DNA from 3 places in the Salinibacterium sp. genome. Region 1 is predicted to be linked to each of the others. Evidence: predicted binding sites of a transcription regulator. Region 1 holds the regulator's gene; each other region holds the start of a gene.
The links. The regulator HrcA, encoded in region 1, represses chaperone genes, less so after heat shock. The targets are predictions, from matches to a motif close to TTNGCACTCGNNNNNNNCGAGTGCNAA.

Region 2: the regulator HrcA is predicted to act here: its motif matches at 9,139-9,165, upstream of groES (co-chaperone GroES).
Region 3: the regulator HrcA is predicted to act here: its motif matches at 1,365-1,391, upstream of groL (chaperonin GroEL).

What each region holds. Positions count from the first base shown of each region.
Region 1 is NZ_JANLVV010000082.1:4,787-15,784, reverse strand. It holds gene rpsT (30S ribosomal protein S20) at 78-338, opposite strand; gene RMN95_RS04165 (alpha/beta fold hydrolase) at 608-1,315, opposite strand; gene RMN95_RS04160 (hypothetical protein) at 1,419-1,730, shown strand; gene lepA (translation elongation factor 4) at 1,842-3,695, shown strand; gene RMN95_RS04150 (DUF1990 domain-containing protein) at 3,701-4,216, shown strand; gene hemW (radical SAM family heme chaperone HemW) at 4,281-5,507, shown strand; gene RMN95_RS04140 (DUF4870 domain-containing protein) at 5,540-5,911, opposite strand; gene RMN95_RS04135 (DUF4870 domain-containing protein) at 5,971-6,330, opposite strand; gene hrcA (heat-inducible transcriptional repressor HrcA) at 6,546-7,568, shown strand; gene dnaJ (molecular chaperone DnaJ) at 7,586-8,698, shown strand; gene RMN95_RS04120 (16S rRNA (uracil(1498)-N(3))-methyltransferase) at 8,701-9,429, shown strand; gene RMN95_RS04115 (histidine triad nucleotide-binding protein) at 9,465-9,815, shown strand; gene RMN95_RS04110 (PhoH family protein) at 9,886-10,848, shown strand; gene ybeY (rRNA maturation RNase YbeY) at 10,845-10,998, shown strand, end outside.
Region 2 is NZ_JANLVV010000141.1:13,868-28,621, forward strand. It holds gene RMN95_RS06310 (hypothetical protein) at 1-308, opposite strand, end outside; gene guaB (IMP dehydrogenase) at 490-1,992, opposite strand; gene RMN95_RS06320 (ABC transporter permease subunit) at 2,267-3,517, shown strand; gene RMN95_RS06325 (branched-chain amino acid ABC transporter permease) at 3,526-4,512, shown strand; gene RMN95_RS06330 (ABC transporter ATP-binding protein) at 4,538-5,425, shown strand; gene RMN95_RS06335 (ABC transporter ATP-binding protein) at 5,406-6,173, shown strand; gene RMN95_RS06340 (ABC transporter substrate-binding protein) at 6,276-7,541, opposite strand; gene rarD (EamA family transporter RarD) at 7,742-8,668, opposite strand; gene groES (co-chaperone GroES) at 8,767-9,063, opposite strand; gene RMN95_RS06355 (THUMP-like domain-containing protein) at 9,217-10,401, shown strand; gene RMN95_RS06360 (hypothetical protein) at 10,537-11,142, opposite strand; gene RMN95_RS06365 (DUF4190 domain-containing protein) at 11,241-11,549, opposite strand; gene tsaD (tRNA (adenosine(37)-N6)-threonylcarbamoyltransferase complex transferase subunit TsaD) at 11,637-12,683, opposite strand; gene rimI (ribosomal protein S18-alanine N-acetyltransferase) at 12,680-13,162, opposite strand; gene tsaB (tRNA (adenosine(37)-N6)-threonylcarbamoyltransferase complex dimerization subunit type 1 TsaB) at 13,159-13,794, opposite strand; gene tsaE (tRNA (adenosine(37)-N6)-threonylcarbamoyltransferase complex ATPase subunit type 1 TsaE) at 13,778-14,224, opposite strand; gene alr (alanine racemase) at 14,260-14,754, opposite strand, start outside.
Region 3 is NZ_JANLVV010000126.1:2,253-7,384, reverse strand. It holds gene groL (chaperonin GroEL) at 1-1,322, opposite strand, end outside; gene RMN95_RS05630 (LytR C-terminal domain-containing protein) at 1,453-2,034, opposite strand; gene RMN95_RS05625 (DUF3263 domain-containing protein) at 2,046-2,363, opposite strand; gene RMN95_RS05620 (GNAT family N-acetyltransferase) at 2,448-2,921, opposite strand; gene msrB (peptide-methionine (R)-S-oxide reductase MsrB) at 2,977-3,372, shown strand; gene RMN95_RS05610 (nitroreductase family protein) at 3,373-3,894, shown strand; gene RMN95_RS05605 (DMT family transporter) at 3,863-4,864, opposite strand; tRNA gene RMN95_RS05600 (tRNA-Thr) at 4,912-4,985, shown strand.

The sequences.
Region 1 (10,998 bases):
CGGTGTCTCCGAAGAGCGAGCCCGACACAAGCACAACGCCCCCGCCGACGGCGAGGGCGTTGTCATGAAGAACGTGATTACAGCGAGGCAACCTGCTTGGCCATGGCCGACTTGCGGTTGGCGGCCTGGTTCTGGTGGATGACGCCCTTGGCCGCGGCCTTATCGAGCTTCTTGGCGGCCACGACGAGGGCGGCAGCGGCAACCTTTTTGTCGCCGGCAGAGATGGCCTCGCGCGTAGCCCTGACGGCGGTCTTGACCTCGCTTTTGACAGCGCGGTTGCGATCCTGTGACTTCTTGTTCGTCAGGATGCGCTTGATCTGCGACTTGATATTTGCCACGGTGTTGTACCTTCTCGTTCGTGTGATTGCTGGTTCTAATGAATGATCGTTCGTGAGGCAGTCTGGGCGGCCAGGTGTTGTGCGCCAGGGGAACTGCTGTCATGAGACGGCGGGCCCTGTGTGATCCCGACTGCGGTTCGCGGGGCCAGAAACCCCGCGCGAGCCAACGAGCAACATTACCAGCGCGGTGGAGCTATGGCAATCGCGCGACCACAGCGCCGAGGGAACCTGCGACCGAGGAACACGACGGCCGCCACCCACACCCCGGCCTATCCCGGGCCCTCCAGCGCCCCCAGCAGCACTCGGGTGAACGCTGCCGACCGCGTCACCGACACCATGTGGGTCGCACCGGGGATGTGCACGAGCCGCGCCACAGGCGCTGCCGCCGCGTACTGGCGTTCCTGCAGTCGGAAGTGGTCGAGGGTTCCGTTGATGAAGACAACGGGCACGTCGATTCGGCTGAGCGAGGAGATCGGATGCAACTGGCGAAGCTCGAGCAGCGCGTCATCCATCACGTCGAGTGCGACTCCACCACGAATGATGTCGTCGGCGAGGGCAGCATCTTTCACGGCCGCGCGCACCGCCCAGTTGTTGAGCGCGAGGCCCCGGTCGGGCAGCCGGTGAATTGCCCGTGCTGCCAAGCGCCATGCGTCGAGGATCAGCCGGTGAGGCTGGGTGCCGCAGCTCGCGGCAACAAGGCCGACAATGGGTCGCGGGCCAGCCCCGGCATAGTGGATGGCCGCGTATCCGCCGAGCGAGAAGCCGCAGAGCAGCACGGGGTGGGCGGCACTATCCACGGCGTGAGCAATAGTGTCGACGGCCCCGGCCAGCGTGAATCTCGAGCCGATCCGCGAGCCATGGCCGGGAAGGTCGACGGCGACGGCCTGGTGACCGGCGGCCTCGAGTGCCTCGACCTGGGCCCGCCACATCGTCGCGGAGGTGCGCAAGCCGTGCACCAGGACGACGGAGTGGATCATGCTGTGAGCGTATTCCCGTTGGGTGGCGGAGGCGGATTCCCTCCGCGTCATTCCGGGGGTTAGCCAGATATCGGATTGACGCCTGCCTGCGTAATTTTGAGATATGACAACGACAGCTCCCACCACGCCCAGCCCCACCACGCCTAGCCCTGCTACTGCTACTCCCACCGACCGTGTGCTGGGAATTCTTGCGCTGGCGTTTGGCGTCGCGTCGATCGGAATGGGCTTCCAGCCTGTTTTCGCCGTCGCGGGACTCATTCTCGGCATCCTCTCCCTACGTAGGGAGTCGTCGGGGCGAGGCCTGGCGATCGGCGGCATCATCACGAGCAGTGTGACGCTGGCGGGCTGGCTCCTCGGAGCGCTCGCGGCGCTGGCGCTGGTGCCCATCTTCGCGGTCGCCGCGCTCTGGGCCTAGCGCACAGACGGCCGAAGGCCCGCCGTGATGCTCTCGCGTCCGGCGGGCTCCGCGCTTTCTCGTAAACTTGAGGTCGCCCTCAGCAGTCAGGGCCGCTACGAGAGGCACGCGTTGAGTCCCAGAGCCATCACGGCGTTACAGCCGGCTTTCACCGACCCCGCGTTTATCCGCAACTTTTGCATCATCGCCCACATCGACCATGGAAAATCGACGCTGGCAGACAGGATGCTGGGAATCACCGGCGTGGTATCCGATCGCGACATGCGCGCGCAATACCTCGACCGCATGGACATCGAGCGCGAACGCGGCATCACGATCAAAAGCCAGGCGGTTCGCATGCCCTGGGCATTGAACGGCGCGTCATACGCACTGAACATGATCGACACCCCCGGCCACGTCGACTTCACCTATGAGGTGTCGCGGAGTCTTGCCGCCTGCGAGGGTGCCGTCCTGCTGGTGGATGCCGCACAGGGCATTGAAGCGCAGACGCTCGCCAACCTGTACCTGGCTCTCGACAACGACCTCACGATCATCCCGGTGCTCAATAAGATCGACCTCCCGGCGGCCGATCCGGAGAAATATGCCAAAGAGCTGGCCAGCCTGATCGGCGGCAGGCCGGAGGACGTACTCCGTGTGAGCGGCAAGACCGGCATGGGTGTGGAAGACCTGCTTGACCGCGTTGTCGAGCTGATCCCGGCCCCGAAGGGTGACCCGAACGCTCCGAGCCGCGCGATGATCTTCGACTCGGTATACGACTCGTACCGCGGCGTCATCACCTACGTGCGCATGATCGACGGCACCCTGAGCCCGCGGGAGCGCATCCAGATGATGTCGACCCGTGCCGTTCACGAACTGCTCGAGATCGGCGTTTCGAGCCCCGAGCCGACTCCGACCAAGGGACTCGGCGTCGGCGAGGTCGGTTACTTGATCACCGGAGTGAAGGATGTGCGCCAGTCGAAGGTGGGTGACACCGTCACGAACGCCCAGCGGCCTTCGACGACGGCACTCGCCGGATACACCGACCCGAAGCCGATGGTGTTCTCGGGGCTGTATCCCATCGACGGCAGCGACTATCCGGTGTTGCGTGAGGCTCTCGATAAGTTGAAGCTGTCGGATGCCTCGCTCAACTACGAACCCGAAACCTCCGTCGCGCTCGGCTTCGGTTTCCGGTGCGGGTTCCTCGGGTTGCTCCACCTCGAAATCGTCACGGAGCGCCTCGAGAGAGAATTCGGCCTCGATCTGATCTCGACCGCGCCCAGCGTCACGTACGAGGTGATGACCGAAGACAAGAGGCAATTCACCGTCACCAACCCGAGCGAGTTTCCCTCCGGAACCAAAATCGCCCATGTCAGCGAGCCGATGGTGCGCGCCGCCATCCTGGCCCCGAAGGACTACGTCGGCACCATCATGGAACTATGCCAGTCCCGCCGCGGCACCCTGATCGGCATGGACTACCTCGGCGAAGATCGCGTGGAGATCAAATACACGATGCCTCTCGGCGAGATCGTGTTCGACTTCTTCGACCACCTGAAGAGCAAGACAGCAGGCTACGCGAGCCTGGACTACGAGCCATCCGGCGACCAGGAGGCTGACCTCGTCAAGGTCGACATTCTGCTGCAGGGCGAGGCCGTCGACGCGTTCAGTGCGATCGTGCATCGTGAGAAGGCCTACGCCTACGGGGTGCTGATGACGGAGCGGCTGAAGAAGCTGATCCCTCGCCAGCAGTTCGAAGTGCCCATTCAGGCCGCCATCGGGGCCCGCATCATCGCACGCGAATCGATCAGCGCGATGCGCAAGGATGTGCTGGCCAAGTGCTACGGCGGTGACATCACCCGCAAGCGCAAGCTCCTCGAAAAGCAGAAAGAGGGCAAGAAGCGCATGAAGATGGTGGGCAGGGTCGAAGTTCCGCAGGAGGCGTTCGTCGCAGCCCTGACCGGCGATGTCGAGAAGAAAGAGAAGAAGTAGCGTCGATGACGGATCTCTCGGCGTCACGACTCACGTATGCCGCGGTCGGGCAATCGGCATCGCCCACCCTGATGACCGAGCCGCCCTCCGGCTACCGACCCCTGCACCGGCGGGCCCGCATCGGCACGGGTAACGCGTGCTTCGTCGAAGCCGCCGCGTCGATCATGGCCTGGGGCGTGCAGGAGAAGAGTGGATTTCGCGTCCACGGTTCACACGACATCGTCGAGGGCATTTCGGTGCGGCTCGCAATCCCGTTCGGTCCGATCACGGTCACCGCTCCGGCGCGGGTCGTCTACGTCGTCGCTGAGCCGCGTCGAGTCGGATTTGCGTACGGCACCCTGCCCGGGCATCCGGAGAACGGTGAAGAAGCATTCGTCGTTGAACATCTCGACGACGACAGCGTATGGATCGACATCAGGGCCTTCTCTCGGCCCGCGAATGCGCTGTGGTGGCTCGTATACCCCGTGCTGCGTCTCACGCAGGAGCTCTACACCCGGCGCTACCTCAGAGCGCTCGCCTGAATCGCGCTGGTGCTTATGCTGCCACCCACCTGCGAGACTTGAATAATGAAGCGGACCGCGGTGCATGCCTAGCCCGCTACCGATCGCTGACCCGGCCCCCCGGGACGGGATGCTGCCCGAGAGCGCGACCAGGGGCGCCGCCTCGCGCAACTTCGGGGTGTACCTGCACGTGCCCTTCTGCAGGGTTCGCTGCGGATATTGCGACTTCAACACCTATACCAGTGACGAGCTGCGAGGCGCGAAGCGCGGCGATTTCGCGGGCCAGGCCATCGCGGAGGTCGCGATGGCGAAGACCGTGCTTGCGAGGTCCGGCCTGCCGGCGCGAGCCGCATCCACCGTATTCTTCGGTGGTGGAACGCCCACGCTGCTGCCCGTTACCGACCTTGCAGCACTGCTGCGGGCCGTGGTGGAGACGTGGGGCCTGGTGCCGGGCGCCGAGGTCACCACGGAGGCCAATCCCGATTCGGTCGATCGTGACTACCTGTTCGCACTGAAAGCCGCGGGCTTCACGCGGGTCTCGTTCGGGATGCAGTCTGCCGTGCCTCACGTGCTGGCGACGCTCGAGCGCACCCATGATCCCGAGCGCATCCCTCTCGTCGTGGAGTGGGCGCGGGAGGCCGGGTTGCAGGTGAGTCTTGACCTGATCTACGGCGCTCCGGGCGAGAGTCTCGAAGACTGGCGGGCCTCACTCGACCAGGCGCTGGCGCAGCGCCCCGATCACGTCTCGGCCTACGCCCTCATCATTGAGGACGGAACGAAACTTGCCGGCCAGATTCGTCGAGGTCAGGTCGCCCTGCCGGATGACGACCTGCAGGCCGACATGTATGAGCTGGCGGACGCCAGCCTCTCGGCCGCCGGGTACCAGTGGTATGAGGTCTCGAACTGGGCGCGCGACGAGGAATTTCGTTCGCACCATAATCTCGGCTACTGGGTCGGGCACGATTGGTGGGGGGTGGGGCCTGGAGCGCACAGTCACGTCGGCGGGGTGCGATGGTGGAACGTGAAGCACCCCGCGGCCTATGCCGCGAGAATTGCCGCCGGGGGCTCCCCGGCGGCGGGGCGCGAGACTCTCGATGACGAGACACGCCGGGTCGAGTCGGTCCTCCTGAGAACCCGCGTGCGGGAGGGGTTTCCGTTGACCCGGCTCGCGGCATCCGGTCGCACCGCCGTCGCCGGACTGATTGCCGATGAGCTGGTGGATGCCCGTGCGGCGCTGGCCGGACGGATCGAGTTGACCCTGCGCGGCAGACTGCTCGCGGATGCCGTGGTCCGGCGCCTGCTCGACGACTGAGCCGCCCTGTGGTACCCGGCGCTTCGGGCGCCTCAGCTCACGAACTTGATGGCGAGCGGGTACTGGTAGACCTGACCGTTGTTGGCGGCAATGGCGGCCATGATGCTGAACACAATGGAGAGCACCCAGGCCGCGAGCAGGATCAACAGGCCGATGCCTATCCACGAGGTGATGGTTCCGGCGATATAGGCGATCATGAGTGTGATCTGAAAGTTGAGTGCCGTCGCGGAGTGCGCACGAATGAAGGGCCCACGATCCTTCAGCACGATGTACCCGATGACCGCGGGCAGGAAACTCAATACGATGCCCCCCACGTGGATCAGGGTTGCCCAGAGTTTCTCGTCGCTCGGGCTCAGTGGCTGGACCGTGAGGTAGGGGTTTGTGGGTGGTGTGGATTCAGACATGGAGCCATTAAAGCAGGCTGCCCGCGAGCATTGCTCGCGGGCACCCTATTGACTCAAAGTTACTTGATGAGGCGGAGGGCGAACGGGTAGCGGTACGCGATGCCGTCCTTGGCCTTGAGGAATCCCATAATCGAGAAGATTACAGCGACTATTCCCGCGGCGGCCATGATGAGGAAACCGATGACGACGACGGTCAGGATCGAGCCGATGATGTATGCGGCAGCAATCGTGATCTGGAAGTTCAGCGCTTCTTTCGCCTCGGTGTTGGTGAACGCGCCACGATCCTTGAACACCAGCCAGATGATGAGCGAGGGAAGGAAACCGAGGATACCGCCGAGGTGGGCGAAGGATGCCCACTGGCGATCTTCGGTCTCACTGAGCGGTGCGGCGGCAGCTGCCTGCGGTGTTGGATCGGTCATGGTGTTGTGCCTTTCGAAGGTGACTTCGGCTGAGTGCCGTAATCGATGCTGGTTGTGGTTTCGGGTCGGGCCAGGTCGTGTGCTGTGGACGTCTCAGGCACAGAGACAAGGTAGCGCCTCCCGCGCAGCGCGTGCAACGGTTCTGACATAGCGAGTCGCGGTAAGATTGGCAGTCCTAAGGTTCGAGTGCCAACAGCGAGAGGTAGGTGACGGCATTGGTCTCTGATCGTGGACTCGAAGTTCTGCGGGTCATTGTGCAGGATTACGTGGCCTCTCGCGAGCCTGTTGGGTCGAAATCCATCGTCGAACGGCATTCCTTCGGCGTCTCGGCTGCCACCATTCGCAACGACATGGCCCTCCTCGAAGACGAGGAACTCATCGCGGCTCCGCACACGTCATCCGGTCGCGTACCGACCGATAAGGGCTACCGGGTCTTCGTCGACCAGCTTGCTGACCTTCGCCCCCTGACCGTGGCGCAGCGCGGTGCCATCGAGGCATTCCTCGGAGAATCTGTCGATCTCGACGATGTTCTGGCGCGAACGGTCAGGCTCCTGGCTCAGCTCACCCATCAGGTCGCGCTGGTGCAGTACCCCTCACTGTCGACGTCGCGCGTGCGCCATGTCGAGTTGGTCCCGCTCACCGAGACCCGCCTGATGACCGTATTCATCACCGACTCGGGCCGCGTCGAGCAACGACTGCTCGACGTCTCAGCGCCCCTCGACGACATGCTCATCGGTGAGCTGCGCGCCAAACTCAACTCCTCACTGGGTGGCCTGGGGCTGTCGGATGCCGCGGCGAAACTGGCCACGTTTGTGGAGGGTTTCACTCCCGAGCGACGCCCCGTGGTGCAGCAAATCGTCGCTAGCCTCACCGAGCAGGTTCTCGCCAATAAGCAGGATCGTCTGTTGATGGCGGGCACTGCGAATCTGGCTCGCACAGAAGAAGATTTCAGCGGCAGCATCTACCCTGTGCTGGAGGCCATCGAGGAGCAGGTGACCCTGCTTCGGCTTTTCAGCGAGATGGAAATCGAGCCGGGCGGAGTGCTGGCGCGCATCGGTCGGGAGAACGCGGGATACGGGCTGGGCGAGACTTCCGTTGTCACCAGCGGTTATTCCTCGTCTGGGGGAAGTGTGGCGCGACTCGGGGTGTTGGGCCCTACGCGCATGGACTATTCGAACAATATGGCTGCGGTGCGAGCTGTTGCTCGCTACCTGTCGCGGCTGCTCGGCACGGAATAACTGAGGAATATCGACTTTTGGCTGACCACTACGAGGTACTCGGCGTTGACCGCAGTGCCACTCCCGAAGAAATCAAGAAGGCATACCGTCGGCTCGCGCGAGAGTTGCATCCCGATGTGAACCCGAGTGCCGACGCCTCGGAGCGCTTCAAGTCGGTGACTCACGCCTATGACGTGCTCAGCGACCCGCAGCAGCGCCAGCAGTACGATCTCGGCCCGCAGCCGGGCTTCGGCGCGGGCGGGGCGAACTTCGGCTTCGGAGACATCTTCGAGACCTTCTTCGGTGGTGGTGGTGGCGGTGGTCGGACCACGGGCCCCCGATCACGCAGCGAACGCGGCCAGGACGCGCTCGTGCGGGTCGAGGTCGATCTAGACGAGGTGATTTTCGGCACCAAGCGAGACCTCGAGGTGAACACGGCGGTGCTGTGTGACACCTGCAATGGTTCGTGCTGCGCGCCGGGAACTTCGCCGGTCATGTGCGACATCTGCCATGGAGCCGGCCAGATCCAGCGCACGATGCGCAGCCTGCTCGGCAACGTGATGACGTCGAACCCCTGCGGAACCTGCCGCGGTTACGGCTCCATCATCCTGAACCCGTGCGCGACCTGCGCAGGCCAGGGCCGGGTTCGCGCATCCCGAACGATCCCTGTCGACATCCCGGCGGGAGTCGACACTGGCCTGCGCCTGCAGATGCCCGCGCAGGGCGAGGTCGGCCCGGCGGGTGGACCCAACGGAGACCTGTTTCTCGAAATCAAGGTGCGTCACCACGAGACGTTCAGTCGCAATGGCGACGACCTGCTGGCCACAATCGAGGTGGCGATGACCGATGCGATCCTGGGCACACGCAGCACCGTCAAGGGGCTTGACGGTGACGTTGCGATCGACATCAGGCCGGGCATCCAGAGCGCAGAGGTGATCACGATTCGTGATCGGGGCATCACCCACCTGCGCGGTGCGGGCCGCGGTGATCTGAAGATCGGCATCCAGGTCATGACGCCCACGAAACTGAACCATAAAGAGCAGGAGCTGATCAAGCAGCTGGCCGGGGCTCGAAAGGCCACGCCGCCGCACTTTGCGCAATTCCAGCAAGGGCTTTTCACCAAGCTTCGAGACAGGTTCCTGGGGCTCTGACGATGGCCCACTTTTACCTCGACGAAACCCTCGAGTCGGCTGTCGTCGGCGACAGGGTCTCGATCACCGGCGCGGAAGCCCGCCACGCGGTGACAGTGTCGAGGCTGGCAGTAGGTCAGACCATCGCGATCGGCAACGGCAGCGGATTCGTGGTGTCTGGCGTCATCGTCACCGCTGAACACACCGAACTGGCAATCGAGGTGGCGACAATAGAGCGCGATGACCGTCGTGCGCCATCCGTGTTTCTTGCCCAGGCGCTGGCGAAGGGTGATCGCGACGAGCTGGCCGTGCAGGCGGCAACCGAGCTCGGTGTCGACGGCGTGGTGCCGTGGTCGGCCGCCCGCAGCATCTCCCGGTGGGAGGGCGCCAAGGTCGCCAAGGGCCGCGACCGTTGGATGGCAGTGGTACGGGAGGCGTCCAAGCAGTCACTTCGGTCGTGGATTCCCGATGTGCTCGACCTGGTCAGCACTACCCAGTTGGCAAAACTTGCCAGCGGCGCCCGGATGCTCGTGCTCGAGCCGACCGCAGAACTCGCGATGACCGCGCTCGACGTCGACGATCGCGACCTCATCATTGTCGTGGGCCCCGAGGGTGGCATCTCCCCGCATGAGCTCGATGTCCTTGCCGCGGCAGGAGCGTCGATAGTGCGCCTCGGTCCGGAGGTGCTGCGCACCTCCACGGCCGGGCCGGCAGCGCTCGCCATACTGAATGCGAAGCTGGGTCGCTGGTAAGGAGAGTTCCCACCGACGCGCCTTAAGCTGTAGTCATGTCGAATCCGCCCAGCATCTTCACTCGCATCATTGCGCGTGAAATCCCCGCCGACATCGTGTTTGAGAGTGATTCCATCATCGCGTTTCGCGACATTGCTCCGAAAGCTCCCCTGCATATCCTCGTCGTACCGAAGACGGAGGCGTATCGCAATGTCACCGAGCTTGCGGCGGCTGATCCTGGCCTCCTCGCCGAGGTCGTCGCCACGGCGCAGTTAATTGCCTCGGAACATTCCGATGGCCAGTACCGTTTGATCTTCAATACCGGTGATAACGCCGGGCAAACCGTCTTTCACGTTCACGCTCACGTGCTGGGCGGCACTCTCACGGAAGGCTCCCTTGGTTTCTAGCGACAACTTCAGCGCGCGCGAGCCCGCCCAGCTCGAGAACAGGGTCGATCTCGAGGTGGATGGCGTGGCAATGGTGCGCCTGCTCGGCCCGCAGGATCGACTGCTGGCCACGATCGAAAAACGGTATCCGCTCGTCGACGTGCTCGTCAGGGGCAACAGGATCACGCTCAGCGGCGACGCTGGCCAGGTTGACTCCGCGCGAGTGCTCGTTGCCGAACTGGTGCACCTGGTGCGGGAGGGGGTCGACCTGGGGCCGGTCGAGGTGACCTCGTCAGCTCGCATCCTCGAATCTAAAGCAGGCAGCCCGGCAGAACTGCTCAGCCAGGCGATTCTGACGTCGCGCGGCAGGAGCGTTCGGCCGAAGACCCTGGGCCAGAAAGAGTATGTCGACGCCATCGACGACAACACGATCGTGTTCGGCATCGGGCCGGCCGGCACCGGAAAAACCTACCTCGCCATGGCCAAAGCCGTGCAGGCGCTGCAGCGCAAAGAGGTCGAGCGCATCATTTTGTCCCGCCCCGCGATCGAGGCGGGGGAGAGGCTCGGCTTCCTGCCGGGATCCCTGACCGACAAGATCGACCCTTACCTGCGCCCGCTGTACGACGCCCTGAACGAGATGATGGATCCAGAGCTGGTGCCCAAGCTTCTCGCGTCCGGCGCCGTCGAGGTCGCGCCGCTGGCCTACATGCGCGGTCGCACGCTCAACAACGCCTTCGTGGTGCTGGACGAGGCCCAAAACACCACCCCGGAGCAGATGAAGATGTTCCTCACCCGTCTGGGATTCGGTTCGAAGATGGTGGTGACGGGTGACGTGACGCAGGTCGACCTGCCCGCCGGCGCATCCGGATTGCAACTGGTGACCACGGTGCTCGATGACATCGACGAGATTCACTTTGCCAGGCTGACCAGTGCCGATGTTGTTCGGCACAGCCTCGTGGGGCAGATCGTCGACGCCTACACCCAGTACGAGGCTGAGAAGCAGCGTGACAAGTTCGAGCGCGACGAGAAGCGAAACCGGAAGGCCACCTCGTGAGCATCGAGATCAACAACGAGTCGGGTGTCGAGGTGGATGAGCAGGCAGTGCAGCGGCTCTCGGTGTTTGCGCTTGACCACCTGCACGTTCATCCCGATGCGGAGCTGGCGATCCTTTTCGTTGACGAGGCAGCCATGGAGCAACTCCACG
Region 2 (14,754 bases), on a different contig from region 1:
CGCCACCGATCGAGAACGACTACCGCCTCCGGAAAGTCGTTGAGCGGCATCCCCCACAGCGCGGCCGCCGAGGTGCGCGCAAAGACCAAACGTGTGCGCGCTGCGGCGGTGACAGCCGTGATCCGAAGGATGTGTTGACCGGCAGCGGACGCTGATGCCCACACCTCGGGGCGAACAAAAGCGCCTCTCCGGAGGCGAAGAAGTTGTCGACGCCCCAGTGCGTGGTCGATCTCGCGAGGCCCTAGGCCCCTTCGCGCGAGGTCGACCGTGAACAGAAGATCGTCGTGCTCGAGTGCTTCGAAGGTCATGCGCCGAGCATCCACGTTTCCATCGCGCCGCGGTGAAGCGCTCACGATTTCGGCGCGGACCAGCGCTCGCCACCACCTGTGGAGGGGGAGAACTACACTCGGCGGGACTCGCTACTCCCGCCAACCGCGACTATCTCCCGCCGACCGTGTGGCAACTCCCGCCGCAGGGCCGGCCGCGCGGCTACCCGCGGTAGTTGGGCGCCTCGACCACCATCTGGATGTCGTGCGGGTGCGATTCCTTTAGCCCGGCGGCGGTGATGCGAACGAACCGTCCCTTGACGCGCAGTTCGTCGATGGTGCGCGCCCCCGTGTAGAACATCGACTGGCGAAGCCCTCCGAGCAGCTGGTACACGACCGACGACACGGGGCCGCGATACGGCACCTGGCCCTCAATCCCCTCGGCGATGAGCTGCTCGTCAGAGGGCACGTCGGCCTGGAAGTATCGGTCGCGCGAGTACGAGGTCTTCTTTCCACGGGTCTGCAGCGCCCCCAGCGAACCCATGCCGCGATAGCTTTTGAACTGTTTGCCGTTGACGAAGATGAGGTCTCCGGGGCTCTCGTCGGTTCCGGCCAGGAGCGAGCCGAGCATGACCGTTTCGGCCCCTGCCACCAGAGCTTTCGCGATGTCGCCGGAGTACTGCAGGCCGCCATCCGCGATCACCGGCACGTCGGTTTCGCGCGCCGCGAGCGATGCCTCGTACACGGCCGTCACCTGCGGAACACCCACACCAGCCACCACACGCGTGGTACAGATCGAGCCCGGCCCGACCCCCACCTTCACGGCGTCAGCGCCGGCATCGATCAGTGCCTGCGCACCGGAGCGCGTTGCGACGTTGCCCCCGATGACGTCGATCGCGTTGAATGCGGTGTCACCTTTGATGCGCCGGATGATGTCGAGCACCCCGGCAGAGTCACCGTTCGCGGTATCGACCACGATCACATCAACCCCGGCGTCGCGCAGCTGACCTGCGCGCTCCCAGGAGTCACCGAAGAAGCCGATTGCGGCGCCCACGCGCAGGCGCCCCCCGTCATCCTTAGTCGCATGGGGGTATTTCTCGGTCTTCTCGAAATCTTTGACCGTAATAAGCCCGGTCAGTCTGCCCGCGGAATCCACGAGCGGCAGCTTCTCGATTTTGTGCTGGGCGAAAATGGCAATGGCCGAGTCCGGATCGACCCCAATTGGGGCGGTGATCAGCGGCGTTCTGGTCATCACGTCGCGCACCAGGGTTGTCGCTTTCTCAAACGGCGACACGAATCGCATGTCACGGTTGGTGATGATGCCGACGAGCGTGCCGTCAGTCTCGACCACGGGCACACCCGAGATGCGGAACTGCCCACAGAGCGCGTCGACCTCGGCGACCGTGGCATCCGGCGTCGTCGTCACCGGGTTGGTAATCATGCCGGATTCGCTGCGCTTGACCTTGTCGACATGGGCCGCCTGGTCTTCGATGGAGAGATTCCTGTGCAGGATGCCGATGCCGCCGTTGCGCGCCATCGCGATTGCCATGCGCGACTCCGTCACGCTGTCCATCGCCGCAGACAACAGCGGAGACGCCACCCTGATGCGCCTGGTCAGTCGGGAGCTGGTGTCAGCCTCACTCGGAATGACGTCGGTGTGCCCGGGAAGCAGCATCACGTCGTCGTAGGTGAGGCCGATGAAGCCGAAAGGGTCAGGCTGGTCCATGAGTTGCCTTACTGGGGAGCAATTGAGACCGGGATGCCGCGCTGAATGCCGGTACCCAATATTAACCGGTTGGACCGTGAGGTATTCCACCCCGCATAATGGCCTGACCCCGATATGTGCTCTGTGGAAACACAGGGGACACATTTGGTACGTATCGTCACAGTCGACGATGCGCCAGAGCCCGCAGGATGCACCTTCCAGCTGGTCCCGTCTTGGAGGTTCCGTGAAAGTCACTGGTACGGCAATTAATCGCCCATGGCGATGGGTGGCCCTCATGTTCGTGGCGCTGCTCGCCGCCCTGACCTTCGTCGGGGGCGGGGCAGCACACGCAGACGAGATCAATACCGATAAATACGACTATGTCTTCAGCGGCAACGTCAAGTACAACGGCAAGCCGCTCGAGGGTGTTGTGCTCAAGGTCTCCGGCAGCGGCTACAGCGCCGAGGTGAAGACTGGCGCTGATGGCAAGTGGAAAATCGGCGTGCCTGAGAAGACCGAATACACGGTCACCCTCGACGAGTCGACGCTGCCGAAGGGCGTCATCGTCGCCGAGGGCGGCGCTGAGGTGAAGGCGAAATTCGGGCTTACGAGCAGCAAGTCGGTCAACTTCTTCCTCGGTGAGGGAGTGAGGGTGACGACGAGCTTCTTCGACCAGTTCATCGGACGAGTGTTTAACGGGCTGAGCTTCGGGCTGCTGCTCGCTCTGGCTGCCATCGGGCTTTCGCTGATCTTCGGAACGACCGGGCTGAACAACTTCGCTCACGCCGAGATGGTGACCTTCGGCGCGCTCGCGACCCTGTCACTCGCGGTCGACCTGGCATGGCCGATCTGGATCGCGATCATCGGAGCGCTGGTGCTCAGCGGAATCTTCGGTTTCACACTCGATGCCGTGCTGTGGCGACCGTTGCGCAAAAAGGGTGTCGGATTGATCCCGATGATGATCGTCAGCATCGGACTCTCGCTCGCCGTCAGGTACACGTACCAATATATCTATGGTGGCGGCACACGACAGCTGCCCGGTGCAGACGGTGCCGACCTGAAGTTCGGTGCCATCTCGCTCTCTCCGCTGGATATCGCCAGCATGGTGATCAGCATCGTCGTACTCCTGGCGGTCGCCTACTTCCTGCTGCGAACACGAATCGGAAAAGCCACCCGAGCCGTCAGTGACAATCCAAGCCTTGCCTCGGCATCCGGAATCGACGTGGACCGGGTGATCCGGATCGTCTGGATCGTGGGCGGAGTGCTCGCCGGCCTCAGCGGGGTACTGTTCGCCTTCTACCGACCCGGGGTGTCGTGGGACATGGGATTCCAAATCCTGCTACTAATTTTCGCCGCGGTGACACTGGGTGGGCTGGGCACGGCGTTCGGGGCCCTGGTCGGATCGCTGGTGGTGGGCATGTTTGTCGAAGTATCTACGCTCTTCATCCCCTCTGACATGAAGTTCGTCGGGGCCCTCGCCATCCTTATTCTGGTGTTGTTGGTTCGGCCGCAGGGCATCCTGGGCCGCAAAGAGAGAATCGGTTAGGGCAAGCTATGGGCGTTGACTTCCTCCAAATACTGTCAAACGCGGCGATCGAGCTGATCAGCCCCACCACGGCTGCCTACGCGCTCGCTGCGCTCGGCCTCGCAATACATTTCGGATTTACCGGACTCATTAACTTCGGCCAAGCCGGATTCATGGCGATCGGTGCCTACGGCTATGCGATCTCGACCCTGACCTTCAACTTCCCAATTTGGGCAGCCGTCCTGGTCGGGATCGGTGGATCCGTGATCTTCGCTCTAATCCTTGGTGTGCCGACACTGAGGCTGCGGGCTGACTACCTTGCCATCGTCACGATCGCAGCATCCGAAATCCTGCGACTAATTTTCACGACCAATACCCTGGAACCCGTCACGGGCTCCGCCGATGGCCTGAGTGGCTATAAGGGAACTTTCGCCGCCATCAACCCCATCCCGAATGGGACCTACGGCTTTGGTCCGTTCGAAAACAACGCCTACGACTGGTGGTTGCGAATCGTCGCATGGACCATCGTGGTGCTGGCTTGCCTCCTCGCATGGCAGCTCATGCGCAGCCCCTGGGGTCGCGTCATCAAGGGCATTCGTGAGGATGAGGATGCCGTGCGCGCGCTCGGAAAGAACGTGTATTTCTATAAAATGCAATCGCTCATCTTAGGCGGAGTGTTCGGAACTCTCGCCGGCATGATTTTCATCCTGCCGAGGGCCGTGGTGCCAGCGAACTATGCCACCACACTGACCTTTTTTATTTACACCATCCTGCTGCTGGGTGGTGCGGCGACGATCCTCGGACCGGTGGCGGGTTCCATCATCTTCTGGGTTCTGCTGTCGGCGGTCTCGGGTTTTGTGGCACGCGCCCAGGCTGCAGGCTGGTTCCCCGGAATGTCGAGTGTGCAGGCCGGCCAGGTGCGCTTCATCGTGGTGGGGGTTGTGCTGATGCTCTTGGTCATCTTCAGACCACAGGGCATCTTTGGAAAGAAGAAGGAGCTGGCTTTTGTCAAGTGAGATCGCGCCCACGCGAGGCGCACCCGTGAAAAGCGTCAACCTGCACATCGGTGACATCGTGCCCGGTGTGGCAAAAACAGATCCGATCATCGTCGCCGATAATGTGACGAGGTCGTTCGGGGGTCTCACCGCAGTGGATGTCGACCACGTCGAGATCCCGCGCAACGCCATCACTGCGCTGATCGGCCCCAACGGAGCCGGCAAGACCACCCTGTTCAACCTACTCACCGGGTTTGATAAGCCTGATTCGGGCAAGTGGAAATTTCTTGGCACCTCTCTTGCTGGCGTGCCCGCCTTCAAGGTAGCCAGGCTCGGTCAGGTCCGAACCTTCCAACTCACCAAGGCGCTGAGCCTTCTGAGCGTGCTCGATAACATGAAGCTCGGGGCCAAGGGCCAGCAGGGCGAGAACATGTTCCGCGCTCTTCTGCCGTTCCTGTGGCGCAAGCAGGAGGCCGAGATCGAGGCGAAAGCCATGGATCTTCTCGCCAAATTCAAACTCGATACCAAATCGGAAGACTACGCGGCAAGCCTCTCTGGCGGCCAGCGGAAGCTACTCGAGATGGCACGTGCCCTCATGAGCGATCCCGCCCTGGTCATGCTTGATGAGCCCATGGCCGGCGTCAACCCCGCGCTGACCCAGTCATTGCTCGACCACATCCTCGACCTGAAGACCCAGGGCATGACGGTGCTGTTCGTTGAACACGACATGCAGATGGTGCGCCACATTGCCGACTGGGTGATTGTGATGGCCGAAGGTCGAATCGTCGCCGAGGGCCCGCCAGATCTTGTGATGACGAATCCCGCTGTGATTGATGCCTATTTGGGAAGTCACCATGACCAGGATCTCGGCATGACCGAGGACGAAAATGTGCACGCGATCAAGGAGCTGCTCGATGACGACGACAAGTCCTGAAACCTCACCTGCCGCGACGCCGGTCGGTTCACCCGTCGTCGAGGTCAGGAAGGTCACAGCCGGCTACCTACCGGGCGTCAACATCCTAAACTCCTGCTCTCTCATCGCCAACCAGGGCGAGCTCATCGGCATCATCGGGCCGAACGGTGCGGGAAAGTCCACCCTGCTGAAGGCAATTTTCGGTCTGGTCAAGGTACGCGACGGCGACGTCCTCCTGCAGGGTGAGAACATCACCGGGCTCAAGGCGAATAAGCTCGTCTCTAAGGGAGTCGGTTTCGTGCCGCAAACCAACAACGTCTTTCCCACGTTGACAATTCGCGAGAACCTCGAGATGGGGCTGTTCCAAAAGCCGAAGGGCATCAAGGAACGACTCGCCTTCGTCACGGAGATTTTCCCTGAGCTGGGCAAGCGCCTCGGCCAGCGAGCGGGTTCGCTCTCCGGGGGAGAACGTCAGATGGTGGCCATGAGTCGGGCGCTGATGATGGGACCGCACATCCTGCTTCTGGATGAACCCTCCGCCGGCCTGTCGCCAGTGCGCCAGGACGAGGCGTTCCTGCGAGTCAAGGAGATCAACAGGGCCGGGGTCACGACGATTATGGTCGAGCAGAATGCGCGCCGGTGCCTCCAGATTTGTGACAGGGGCTACGTGCTCGACCAGGGCCGCGACTCGTACACCGGCACTGGGCGCGAACTGCTCAATGATCCCAAGGTGATCTCGCTCTACCTGGGCACGCTCGGCGAGGAGTAGCCGCAACTGTGGGCTGGCATCACATCGTGTCGTACTTGCCTGATCCGCGGCACACAGAAGGGCCCCGACCGAAGTCGAGGCCCTTCTGTTAGTTCGCGTCAGTTAGTTGATGCGGCTGTACTTATTCGCGTCGTCGTACTGGTAGATGCCGATTGTCGCCTCGGTAGGGTCACCGTTCTTGTCAAACGAGATCGGCCCGGAGTTGCCGTCATAGTCGGCGACTCCACCATCGATGATGATTTTTGCGCACTCCTCGAAGGTCGTGCACTTCGTGCCCTTGCCGGAACCGCCCGAGACTTCCTGCAGCTTCGCCGCGACGGTCTTTCCGTCAACGGAGTTGGCCGCGAGAGCCGCTAGCGCAATGAGCACGACCGCGTCGTAGGACTCGGCAGCGTAGCTGTAGTCCTTCAGACTCGGGTCGACCTTGAGCAGGCGATCGGTGAAGTCTCCGAGCTTGGCAGTGTCGAGGCCGGGTAGCGTGCCCTTCGCGCCCTTGAGGGTGCCCGCAGCAAAGTCCGCGCTGTAATCGGCAAGGTTACCGTCGACGAGGTAAAGCGGACCGGCGTAGCCGGCGCCGCGAAGGGCCGGGACGATGACCTTTGCCTCTTCGAAGGTGATGAGGGCAACTGCGTCAGGGTTGGCAGCAGTGATCTCTGCGACCTGTGTGGTGAACACTGTTTCGCCCGTGTTGTAGAGAGACTCTGCAACTACTTTGCCGCCAGCAGCCTCGAAGTTTTCCTTCAGGGACTTGGCGAGACCGGTTCCGTAGGAGTCATTGAGCTCGATGATGCCCACGTTGGCTGCGCCGTCGTCTGCGATCAGGTTACCGAGTACCTCACCCTGCAGAACGTCCGATGGCGCTGTGCGCCAGTACAGCCCGTCGTCGGCATAGTCAGAGAAGTCGATCGAGGTGTTGGCCGGCGAGAATTGGATCACGCCGGCTCCCGTAATCTGGTCGATGACAGTCTTCGACACGCCGGAAGATGCAGCACCGACGATCGCTGTGACGTTCTGTGAGAGAAGGTCAGTGACGGACACGGTTGCGGTGTCCGTGGTGGTGTCACCCGAGTCGCGGTACTGGACATCAACGGTGATGTCGAGATTCGCGGCATTTATTTCCTTGACGGCGAGCGCTACACCAGCTTCCTCGGGCGGGCCGAGGAACGCGAGGGTTCCACTCTGCGGGAGGATCGTGCCGATCTTGAGGGCGATGGGCTCACGGGGGCCAGCCGATGCTCCGCCGCCGGTGTCGGCCGGTGCGGCACAGCCGCTGAGGACGAGGGCACTCACGCCGACGATGGCAGCGCCACCGAGAATCGACTTGAGGGGCCGCGAGCGCGAGGCCGTTGCCTTCACGAATACGCTCATGTTGCTCCTTGCAATTGAAATGTGGTGGGACGCAGCTCCGCAGAGCAGAGCTGTCCTGTCAAGATATTCGGACGCGTCCCTATTCGCAATACGGTGGGGTTACAGGGCTGTAACACCGCCAGATCGTTACATTCCGTTATCTGGCCCGCCCGGGAAGAAAACGTGCCCGAAGTGCGTGTCGGCGGTGCCACTCGACTGCGTCAGCGCGCGGTGGCACGGCGCTGCCGCCCGGAGTGGATGAACATATCGACAGTCAGGATGGCGAGGGCCAGCCATACGATCCCGAACCCGAGCCATCGCTGCGGTGGCATCTCCTCACCCAGCACGACCACGCCAATCAACAACTGCATGATGGGCGCGATGTACTGCACGAGCCCCATGTACGTCAACGGGAGCCGACGTGATGCCGCCGCGAACAGGATGAGCGGCACCGCCGTGGCCACACCAAGGCCGAGCATCAGCGCGGTATGCGCAGGGCCCTCAGAGCCAATGGTGAGGCCGCCCGTCGCGCCGACGACGATGAGAGCGACGGCGGCGAGTGGGGCAAGCACAGCCGTTTCGATCGTGAGTCCGCTGATGGCGTCAGCTCTCGGCCCCACGCGCTTCTTGACCAGGCCGTAGATGCCGAAACTGAAGGCCAGGGTGAGTGCGATCCACGGGAACGAGCCGTACCCGATCGCGAGAATGAGCACCGCCACCGAACTGACTCCGATCGCCACCCACTGCAGGGCGCGAAGTTTCTCCCGCAGCACGACGACGCCCAGGAGCACCGTCACGATCGGGTTGGTGAAATATCCGAGGGATGCCTCAACGACATGCCCCGAGACGCTCGCGAACACATAAACCAGCCAGTTCACGAGGATGAGCACCCCGGCGAGCGCGAGGGCGACCATGGTGGCTCGATCACGCAGGATGGCGAGCAACCGCGGCCATCCACGGGTCAGTGTGATCAGGATCGCGCAGAACAGCAGGGACAGCACGATGCGCCAGGCCACGATCTCGATGGCTCCGGCGGGCTGCAGCGACACAAACAGCACGGGCAGAAAGCCCCAGAGAACGTATGAGCCGATCGCGAATGCGAGCCCGGGTCGTGACACCCGATCATCCATGACGGTGGTAGGCAGCACTGGTCCAGCCTAGGTGGGCGCAGGTACGCAAAAGACCCCGTGGCAGGGCCACGGGGTCTTTTGGCAGGACTTGCCCGAAGGCAGCCCTTAGGTCTGATCTAGCGGACTACGACCGCCAGTACGTCGCGAGCCGACAGCACAAGCAGGTCTTCGCCCCCGTACTTGACCTCGGTGCCGCCGTACTTGGAGTAGATGACCTTGTCACCGACTGCGATATCGAGCGGAACGCGGTTGCCGTTATCGTCAATGCGGCCGGGGCCCACAGCGACGACCTCGCCCTCCTGGGGCTTCTCCTTCGCGGTGTCAGGAATGACAAGACCCGACGCGGTGGTCGTTTCTGCCTCTACCTGCCTGATGACGATTCGATCTTCGAGCGGCTTGATGGACACCGACACGGTTGACCTCTGCTTTCTAGAAAACTTGGGTTGGCACACTCCCTGTGAGAGTGCCAAGCCAACTATAAGGCCTCGTTGGCACTCGATCAACGTGAGTGCCAGAACAATCCACTTCGTTCCGAACTATCGGCGGTTCACCGCTACCGTGAAGGAATGGATCAGACCGAGCTTCGCGAACTCTTCTCCATCGAAGGGCTGCGACTTCTCGACTCCCTGCCGCCGTTTGACTCGACCGCCGATGTGGTGCGGACGGTGTCTGAACTGCGTAAGGCCGGCCACCCTGCTGGCCTGGTTGCCGCTGTGCTCAACCAAGCCCGGCTACGCCACAGAGCGCAGGCAAAATTCGGGTCGTTCGCGGACCGCATGCTGTTCACCGAGGCCGGGCTCGAGCAGGCGACCCGGCTGGGCGTTGCGGCACACCATGCGGGTCGATTCTCGGATGCGGGCGTGAAGTGGGTGGCCGATCTCGGCTCCGGTATCGGCTCCGACGCGCTTGCCATCGCCGCACTCGACCTGGAAGTGACCGCCGTGGAACGCGACGAGGTAACAGCGGCAATCGCCGCGTACAACCTGGCGCCGTGGTCTAACGCGCGAGTCGAACACGCGGCAGCGGAGGAGGTCGACCTCGCCGGAGTCGACGGCATCTACCTCGACCCGGCCCGACGTGACGGCGCCCGCAGGCTGAGGGACCCTGGCGACTGGTCGCCATCCCTCGACTTCGCATTCGGGCTGGCGGAGCTGTATCCGACGGGCATCAAACTGGGGCCGGGCATCGATCGGGAGCTGATCCCTGATTCGGCGGAGGCGCAGTGGGTGTCGGTCGACCGTGACGTGGTCGAACTCGGGCTCTGGTTCGGCGCAGTGGCCCGGCCGGGAGTGCGCCGCGCCGCACTCGTGATCAGCGATTCAGGAACCGCAGAGCTGACAGCGGCCGACGACAGCGCGGATGTCGACCCAGGGGAGCTCGGCGAATTCGTGTACGAGCCCGATGGCGCGGTCATCCGGGCCAGGCTCATTGGCGATCTGGCGCGCACGATCGGTGGCCGGATGCTCGACCAGTCCATCGCGTATGTGACCTCCGACACGGCCCACATGACACCGTTCGCCAGCTGCTTCCGCGTTATCGAAGAGTTTCCCCTCGATAAGCGGACCCTGAAGCGTGAGATCGCATCGCGCGGAATTGGATCCTTGGAGATAAAGAAGCGCGGAGTCGACATCGACCCTGCCCAGTTTCGCATGGCGCTGGCCCCGAAGGGCGACGCGAGCGGCACCCTTATTCTCACCCGGGTAGCAGCACAGCGTCGGGCGCTGCTGGTGGAGCGAGTAACAGCAGTCTGACCGCGGACTTGCGGGCGTTACTTCCATCGACTGTGCACAAAATGTGGCTATCGTCGTGGGCGTAACCGCAGAATGCGCACTTTCGACGGGGAATCCGGGCGTGCCAGCAGGTCGCGAGCTGGCGGATAGGGTCTCTTACGAGCTGGCGGAGATACCTACGAGGATGGCGATGATCACGAATAGGCCGGTAGCCAACCCAATCGCGACCCCCACGTAGCCGGTGATGAGCCCGGTCACCCAGAATCCTTTCGCCCAGGGCTGGCGCCTCTGAGCGATGTGTCCGGTGATTACGCCCGCCAATGCCAGCAAGAATCCGAGTCCGATGAGCGCTCCGAGCAGTCCGGCGATGCCGCAGATCATCGAGATGATGCTGAGGGTCTGGGGCGGCCCCGCGGCGGCGACCGCAGAGGGGTTGGGCTGGCCCGTGGGTGGCCCGTATGCGGTCGGCACATCTGCGGACGGTGGGGACGGCGCGCCATACGCGGGCGACTGCCCGGGTGTCGCATACGGGTTTGGGTGTTCCGCGCCTAGTGACGCGATGGCGGGCTCGGCCGCGACGGGGAGCGGTACCGGCGGCGCGGCGGCGGGCGATGCGGCCAGTGGAGCTGGCTCGACGGGGGCTGGCAATGGCGGAGGGATCGTGGCATCCGGAACCACGGCAGGTGTTTCAAAACCCGCCACCATCTCGTGCGGTGGCACAGGTACGGGCGGAATTTCGCTCGCGGGCTTCTTGCCTGCCATGACTACTCCTTCGGTCGATGCGTGTCAGCACTGCCAGACGCGCGGGCGCGCCACCTGCTCGCGCGTGCAGGCAACCGCAAAAATCGTGGCTTAGCTGGCTAGTACGAGGAGTAGCCGTTCGTGCCTGCAGCCACTAATATACCGATCCACACGATGGTGAGTATCACGACGACGACGATTCCGATGTAGCCCACAATCAGGCCAATAATTGCCAGGACGTTACCTTGCTCTCCCGTTTTTTTGATCTGGTTGAGTGCGATGTGACCAGTGATGATCCCGGCGAGATGGATGCCGATGACCGAGGCGACAAGGGAGATGATGGCGAGGGTATTCCACTTCGGGGCTGCTGGCGCTCCGCCTGCCGCGTAGGGCTGCTGGGGGGCGGAGTACGGGGTGGGTTCAGTCATGGTGAAGCTCCTTTTAGTGGTGGTGCCAAGGGGGCGTTGCCATCGTTGCAGCGTCTCGCGGGCGTGTCAATGTGGGCGCCCGCGGTGTTACGCCTGGATGACGGTGACCGGCAGAGTCGAGTCCGCACCGAAGCTGAGCGTGGACGGGGCGTGACCGGCCATGATCAACTGGGCGCCGAGGGCAGCGATCATCGCCCCATTATCGGTGCAGAGCGCGAGCGGCGGTATGCGAAGCCGGATGCCGGCGGCCCCGCACCGCTCGGCCGCAAGCTCTCGGACCCTCGCGTTTGCCACCACTCCACCGCCCAGCAGGAGTCTCGGAACACCGAGGTCGTTGCACGCCGCCACGGCCTTGGTCAGCAGCACATCGACGACCGCCTCCCGGAAGCTCGCCGCGACATCCGCTATCGGCAGCTCCGCTCCAAGATCCTGTTGATGCTCAACCCAGCGCGCCACCGAGGTCTTCAGCCCGGAGAATGAGAAGTCGTAGCGGTGCTTCTGCATGTCCTTGGGCTGGCTGAGTCCGCGGGGGAATCGGATCGCCGTCGGGTTGCCACCTTCGGCAACCCTGTCAATGTGCGGACCGCCCGGGTACGGCAAGCCGAGCAGACGCGCAACCTTATCGAACGCCTCCCCCGCCGCGTCGTCGATGGTCTCGCCGAGGAGTTCGACATCGGAGACGAGATCGCGCACCAGCAGGAGCGAAGTGTGGCCGCCGGAAACGAGAAGCGCGATGGTCGGATAATCGAGCGGTTCGCTATCGGTGAGGAGGTCGGCGCCGACATGGCCAACGAGATGATTGACCGCGTAGATCGGCTTGTCGAGGGAGACCGCGAGCGCCTTGGCCGCGCCGACACCGACCATCAGGGCGCCGGCGAGGCCCGGCCCGCTGGTCACCGCGATGGCATCCAACTCGGCGAGCTCGATTTTCGCTTCGGCGAGCGCCTGCTCGATCGCGGGCACGAGTGCCTCGAGGTGCGCTCGCGCGGCCACCTCGGGTACCACGCCTCCATATCTGGCGTGTTCATCCATCGACGATGAGATCACGTTGGCGAGGAGCGTTGTGCCTCGTACGATCCCGATTCCCGTCTCATCACAGCTTGTCTCTATGCCCAGCACCAGTGGACTAGTCATGCCAGCCCCACCTTCGGTGCGACGATGGCCAGTCGCATGATGAGCGCGTCAACGCCGTCAGGCTGGTAGTACTTAGGACGCTCGGCGATCTGCTCGAAGCCAAGATCACGGTACAGCGCCTGGGCGCCTGGGTTGTCGGCGCGCACCTCAAGAAATACCTCTGTGGCGCCTCGATCTCGAGCTTCACTGATCAGCTGGTGCATCAGCACCCGACCGAGGCCCCTGCCGCGTGCAGTAGCGACCACGGCAATGGTCTGGATGTCGGCCTGCGGTTCGCGCATCGGCGCGCGCAACCCCGCATATGCCTCAATGAGCATGGAATTCTCGGGCGGAAAGGCGACGAGATAGTACCCGTGCCGATCGGCAAGTTCGGCACGCATGATCTCGGGCGACCACGCGTCGGTCGTGAACACGGCGCGCTCGATTGCCATGATGGCGTCGAGGTCGTCGACGGTCGCACGCCGCAATTGCCAAGTCACGAGGTCACCCGCTTCGGCCCGTTCGACACGGTGACGTCAGGCGAGCGCAGGTACAGCGCCGCGGGCGTGCCGTCGAACGCACCAGAGAAGCTACGGCCATGAGTGTGCATAGTTTCGGCGAGCATCCCGAGGGCTCCGGCCGACACCGTGCGGGCCTCCACCAGCCGGTAGCTCCCGAACGCGGGAACCGTGGCCGCGAGCTCGTCGACCCTGGCCAGGGACGGGCCGTGGGTGCGAATCGGGAGGCCTGCGGCATCCGAACCCGCATAGGTCGACCAGTAGACCTCGTGCCTGCGGGCATCGGTGGCGACCAAGGTCGGTTGACCGCACCCGAAGGCAATTGCGTCGTGGCTGACCATCGGGATTATCGTGGTGCCGGCCCCCAGGGCGAACGCGCGTGCGGCCGCGATCCCGACCCGAAGCCCCGTGAACGGGCCGGGGCCCATGCCAGCGACCACTCCCGACAGGGCGGAAACGGCGGTGCCTGAATCCGCCAGGCAGGCCGCGATGAGGGTGCCGATTACCTCGGCATGCCGGCGCGTGTCATCGGAAGAATGCTCGGACAGGATGCCGGCATCGCGGTCGACAATCGCCACGCTGGTGCCGGCTGAGGTATCAATGGCCAGCAGCATCGAACCACCCCCAGTGCGACCAGCGCGGCCCATGGCCGGCGAGACTAACCTGCCGCGGCTCGACCTCGGCCTCGATGTCGCCGCCGTGTGGGCGGTCTATGTCGATCTCGAGCCACGATTCGGCAACGCCATCGAGCATCCCGGCACCCCACTCGACCACCACGATGGATGCCTCGTAGTCGATGTCGAGGTCATCAAGTTCCCGTGCGCTCCCCAGCCGGTACGCATCGACGTGCACGAGTGCCGGGCCTGCCAGCCGCGCATGCGTCCGGGCGAGCACGAACGTGGGACTGGTCACGGCCCCGCGCACGCCGAGGGCCTCCCCGATGCCCCTGGTCAGCGTCGTCTTGCCGGCGCCAAGCTCACCGTTGAGCAGCAGGAGGTCGCCCGCGACCAACTCTGCCGCGATCGTCGCCCCCAGCCGGGCCATCAATTCTGGAGTTTCGATGACGGTCGACCGCGTGTTCACGGCGTGTACCTGCGCGTCACGCGAGGGCCAATGCGCGTCACGATCTCGTAATTGATGGTGCCGGATGCCTCGGCCCACTCCCCCACGGAGGGCACGCCTGTGGCAGGGTCGCCGAAAAAGATTGCTCGATCCCCCACCGCGACGGCGTCATCCCCGACGTCGACAACCACCTGGTCCATGGCAACCCGTCCCGCCACCGTGTAGGTGATCCCGTTGATGCTCACGGGGCCCGCCCCCGATCCCAGGCGAGGGATGCCGTCGGCGTAGCCCAGCGGCACCAGCGCGAGCGTGGTGTCGCGGGGTGCCACGTAGTCGTGGCCATAGGAGACGCCGGTGCCCGCGGTGACTCGCTTGACGGAGACGATCGTTCCGCTGAGCCGCATCGCCGGGATCAGCCCCAGCGCTGTCGTGTGCGTGTCATCGAACGGGGATAGCCCGTATGCCGCGATCCCGAGCCGAACCAGGTCGAATCTGGAGCCGGGTAACGTCAG
Region 3 (5,132 bases), on a different contig from region 1:
GCGCCCGTCGCCTCGTCACCCGTGAGGCTCGTGATGGCCTCGGAGTCGAACGCGATCTTTCCAGCCTGGATGAGTGCAACGCCACCACCGGCGACGATGCCTTCTTCGACTGCTGCCTTCGCGTTACGCACTGCATCTTCGATGCGGTGCTTGCGCTCCTTGAGCTCGACCTCAGTCGCGGCTCCGGCTTTGATGACCGCAACACCGCCGGCGAGCTTCGCGAGGCGCTCCTGGAGCTTCTCGCGGTCGTAGTCGCTGTCGGTGTTCTCGATCTCGGCGCGGATCTGCTTGACGCGACCAGCAATGGCCTCCTCGTCGCCCGAACCCTCGATGATGGTGGTCTCATCCTTGGTGATGATGACCTTGCGAGCACGGCCCAGCAGGTCGAGGGTCGCGTTCTCGAGCTTCAGGCCGACCTCCTCAGAGATCACCTGGCCGCCCGTGAGGATAGCGATGTCGGCGAGCTGTGCCTTGCGGCGGTCACCGAAGCCGGGAGCCTTGACGGCCACCGACTTGAAGATGCCACGGATCTTGTTGACCACCAGTGTTGCGAGAGCCTCGCCATCCACATCCTCGGCAATGATGAGCAGCTGCTTGCCGCTCTGGATCACCTTGTCGACGATGGGCAGCAGGTCTTTGATGTTCGAGACCTTGCTGTTGACGATCAGGATGTAAGGGTCTTCGAAGACCGCTTCCTGGCGCTCGGGGTCGGTGACGAAGTACGCAGACAGGAATCCCTTGTCGAAGCGCATGCCCTCGGTGAGCTCGAGTTCGGTGCCGAAGGTGTTCGACTCCTCAACGGTGACGACGCCTTCCTTGCCGACCTTGTCGATCGCCTCGGCGATCAGCGCGCCGATCTCGGGGTCGCCGGCCGAGATCGATGCGGTGGCGGCGATCTCTTCCTTGGTCTCGATCTCTTTGGCGCTCGCGATGAGTGCTTCGATGACGGCCGCGGTGGCCTTCTCGATTCCGCGCTTCAGGCTGATCGGGTCTGCGCCTGCTGCGACGTTGCGCAGTCCCTCTCGAACGAGCGCCTGGGCGAGAACGACCGAGGTGGTCGTGCCATCGCCAGCGACGTCATCCGTCTTCTTGGCGACCTCTTTGACGAGCTCGGCACCGATTTTCTCGTAGGGGTCATCCAACTCGATTTCCTTGGCGATCGACACACCATCGTTCGTGATGGTGGGAGCGCCCCACTTCTTCTCGAGAACGACGTTGCGACCGCGTGGGCCGAGGGTGACCTTGACTGCGTCGGCCAGGATGTTCAGGCCACGCTCGAGGCCGCGACGGGCCTCTTCGTTGAAAGCAATGATCTTTGCCATGTGTGTTTCTCGTCCCTCCCGGACGTCATACAAGCGAGTTCGTTAGCACTCGAATCATGCGAGTGCCAATGGCTAAATTAGCACTCGACGGTGGGGAGTGCAAGACAACTCCCGCCGCATTCCGGCAGGATCAGCCGCCGGCTGCCGCGCCCGGGTAGTCGAGGCCAATAACGATCGTCACGGGGGTTCCGGGGAAGGTTTCCGCGGGCACCAATCGAATGTCACCAACGCCGAGAGCAATTACGAGACCTCTCGCGACATCCTCATTGGCGACGTCGCTGTAGTACACGATCGTCTTCGCGACATCGCTGGTGGATGCACGTGCGCGGGTATCGATGACCCAGCCGGCCGCCGCCAGCGCATCCCCAACCGTGTTCTGCAATTCGGCAGTGGTGGTGCCGTTGTAGATCGCGGTCTTGATATTACGAGCAGGGTCGATGGTCGCTGGATCGAGCACGGGGTCTGCCTGTGGCGGTGCAGGAGTGGTAGCAATCGGGGTGGGGGTGGCGGTGGCGGACAGGAACGGGATGTCGATGTCGACGCCCACAAACACCTTGAGCGCGAAGATGCCACCTCCGACGAGCACGAGCGTGGCGAGCGCTGCCCACGCCAATCCGATCCAGCCGCGACCTCGCGCGCCGGGCCCCCGGTGGGCACCGATGCGTCGCAGGTCGTCAGGAAGCTGGTCGAAGCGGTCTTTGGGGTACGCCATGTGTCAGTGGGTCACTTCTTCGTTATGGGGGCAGTGCCACCGTGGTCTGGGCTTGTGAACGCTCGCGCCGCTCGTGAAGAGGTTCGTGCATCGCGTGCGCGCTGCAGCCTACCGACCAGCATGGGATCGTGTCGCACGGCTGCGGGCAAATCGATCACGGCATTCAGCACCTGATAGTAGCGGGCGGCGGACAGCGAAAACTGAGAGCGTATCGCCTCCTCCTTCGCTCCCACATGGCGCCACCACTCCCGTTCGAAGTCGAGGATGGCGGTGTCACGGGAAGAGAGGCCGGGTGCGCTGTCACTCGCGGGCTGCGGCTGGGCGCTCATCCTGATCTCCAAAGTTTGCTGTCATTGTATGGCGACAACGCCCGCAGACCGCGGAACGACGACGGTCTGTTGCTTACGAGACCACTACCCGTTGACTGCCGTCGACGCCGCGCGATACATCGAGATGTGCATGATGGTCGCCTCATCGTACGGCTCACCGAACGCCACGAAGCCGAACTTCGCATACAGAGGCGCGACATACTGCTGGGCGTGCAAGAGCATCGGCGCGCCTGTGAACTCCTTGAGCGCCACGGCCATCAGCTGTTGAGCGAGCCCCTCCCCGCGGCGATCGGCGCGCACCACCACCCTCCCGATGATGTGCCGGGCATCCAGATGCTCGGGCTCATCGTTCACCAGCACCCGCAGGTAGGCGACAGTTCCTGAGGAATCTGCGATCCAGTGGTGTCGGGTGCCCGGCTCCTGGTCCCGATTGTCCAGTTCTTCCTCGTCGACCTTTTGCTCGACAAAGAACACATCGGTTCGCAGTTTCAGCACGGCGTACAGTTCGGAAGTTGTGAGTTCGCTCCATGAGCGTGAGACGACGGAACATTCGGGCACGATCGCGAGTTTAATACAGTAGGAGTTCCCTTCACCCGCATTTAAGGAGCGCGATATGACCTACCAGGTCGAGAAAACCGAACAGCAGTGGCGCGACGAGTTGGGCGATCGCTACTCGATCCTGCGTGAGGCCGCGACGGAGCGACCGTGGTCCGGGGCCCTGCTGGATGAGAAGCGTGAGGGTACGTACACCTGCGGCGCGTGCAACGCCGAGCTGTTCAGGAGCGGCGCGAAGTTCGATTCGGGCTCGGGCTGGCCCAGCTTTTTCGAGTCAGTGAACCCCGACGCCGTCGAGCTCAAGACCGATAAATCTCTCGGCATGGTGCGCATCGAAGTGCTCTGCGGCACGTGCGGTTCGCATCTCGGTCACCTGTTCGACGACGCGTACCAGACCCCCACGGGCGACCGATTTTGCATGAATTCGCTCTCGCTCGGTTTCACGGAGTCCTGATTGTCTGCACTGGATGCGGTGCTGCGTCGGCAGTCGTACCCGCAGGTCACCGCCGAGGCTCCCACACACGCCGAGTTGGCTCCGATTGTGGAGGCCGCGGCAACCATCGCCGACCACGGTTCGCTGAAGCCGTGGCGACTGATCGAGTTGCGCGGTGACGACAGGGTCCGGCTCGGTACGGCATTCGCGAAGGAGGGCGGCTCCGCCGATAAGCCCCTCCGCGCGCCGCTGCTGATTGCCGTGGTGGCGGTCAACAGGTCGCGGAGCAAGATTCCCGAATGGGAGCAGGATGCCGTGGCATCCGGAGTCGCCTACATGCTGAGTCTCATGCTGGATGACGCGGGCTGGGGAGTGTTTTGGCGCACCGGCGAGCTCACGCGCCATAAGCGCGTCGCGAAGATGCACGGGCTCGGCAAGCACGAGAAGCTGATGGGGTGGCTTTACGTGGGGGGCAAGCCCGAGAAGTCAAAGGCACCACGCAAGCGAAAGCTCAGGGTCGAGAGTTACCTCTCGGCACCCTGACTTTTGGTGACGGCCTGACTTTTGGTGACGGCAGCGCTGCAATGGCGAGCGCGATGAGGGTGATGGCGGCGCCAATGACGGTCGTCAGGGCCAGTGGATGCCCGTCGGCGGGCACCACGACATCAAGCAGCAGCGCGACCACAAGTTGCCCCGATATCGTGCCGAGAGCCAGCAGCAGCACGCCGATGCGCGGCGCCAGGATCGCGCCGAGGGCGATGAAGCCGACGCCGATCACTCCCCCGAGGTAGAGGACCGGATTGGTCGGATACTCCTGGGGCAGCCCTACGAGTAGCGCGTTCACGACGCACGCGAGCCCCAGGAGTGTGGTGCCGACGACGAAGTTCAGCAGCGTTGCGGCGATGGGCGAACCGGAGATCACCCGGATCTGACCGTTGACGGCCTGTTGCCATGGGATCGCAAACCCTGCGGCGAGCGGCAGAAGCACGAGCCACAGTGGCACGCGTGAGGCGAACTGTGTCGACACGATCAGGGTCACCGCCGCCAGCATGAGCGCGGAGCCCACGATCCTGGCGGGCGTGATGGTGGGTGGGGCTGCAGATCCCAGCCCCCGCCGATCGATCACCAGCCCACTGATCGTTTGCCCGAACACGACGGCGACGGTAAACACGGCGATGCCGAGCACGCCTGCAGCCAGCCCCTGCGAAAGCACGAACAGGGCGCCCGCCGAACCTCCCAGCACCATCCACCAGGGAACGCGCCCGGTGCGAAGCCCACCGATGATGATGCCGAGGCCTTGCCGCGCCGCGCGCGACACCAGGAGCAGCACCAGCAGCACTACCAGGCCCGAGCCGAACGAGATCACCGCGGCGACGTATCCGTCACCGATTTCGGCGCCCAGTTGCCCGTTGATCCGAGTCTGGGCGGCGATTCCTGCACCGCAGGCGATAGCCCCCAGCACCCCGGTGGCCATGATCCTGGTTTCCGGATGCCCCGGTTCGGGTTTTAGCACACGCCAACGCTAGCCGTATCGAGCGTCCCTTATTATGGGTGGGGTGTGCCCCCTTAGCTCAGTTGGCCAGAGCACCGCTCTTGTAAAGCGGGGGTCGTCGGTTCGAATCCGACAGGGGGCTCTCCAGAATTAGCTGGTCAGCCAGTGTTTTGCTGGCTTTCTCGGCTGCCGCAGTAGTCCTACCGGACTGCTTTGCCCACAGTTTGCCCACATTCAGACGAGCCGCGGTGTCATTCAAAGCGACCGCAACGCTGTCCAGGTCATCATC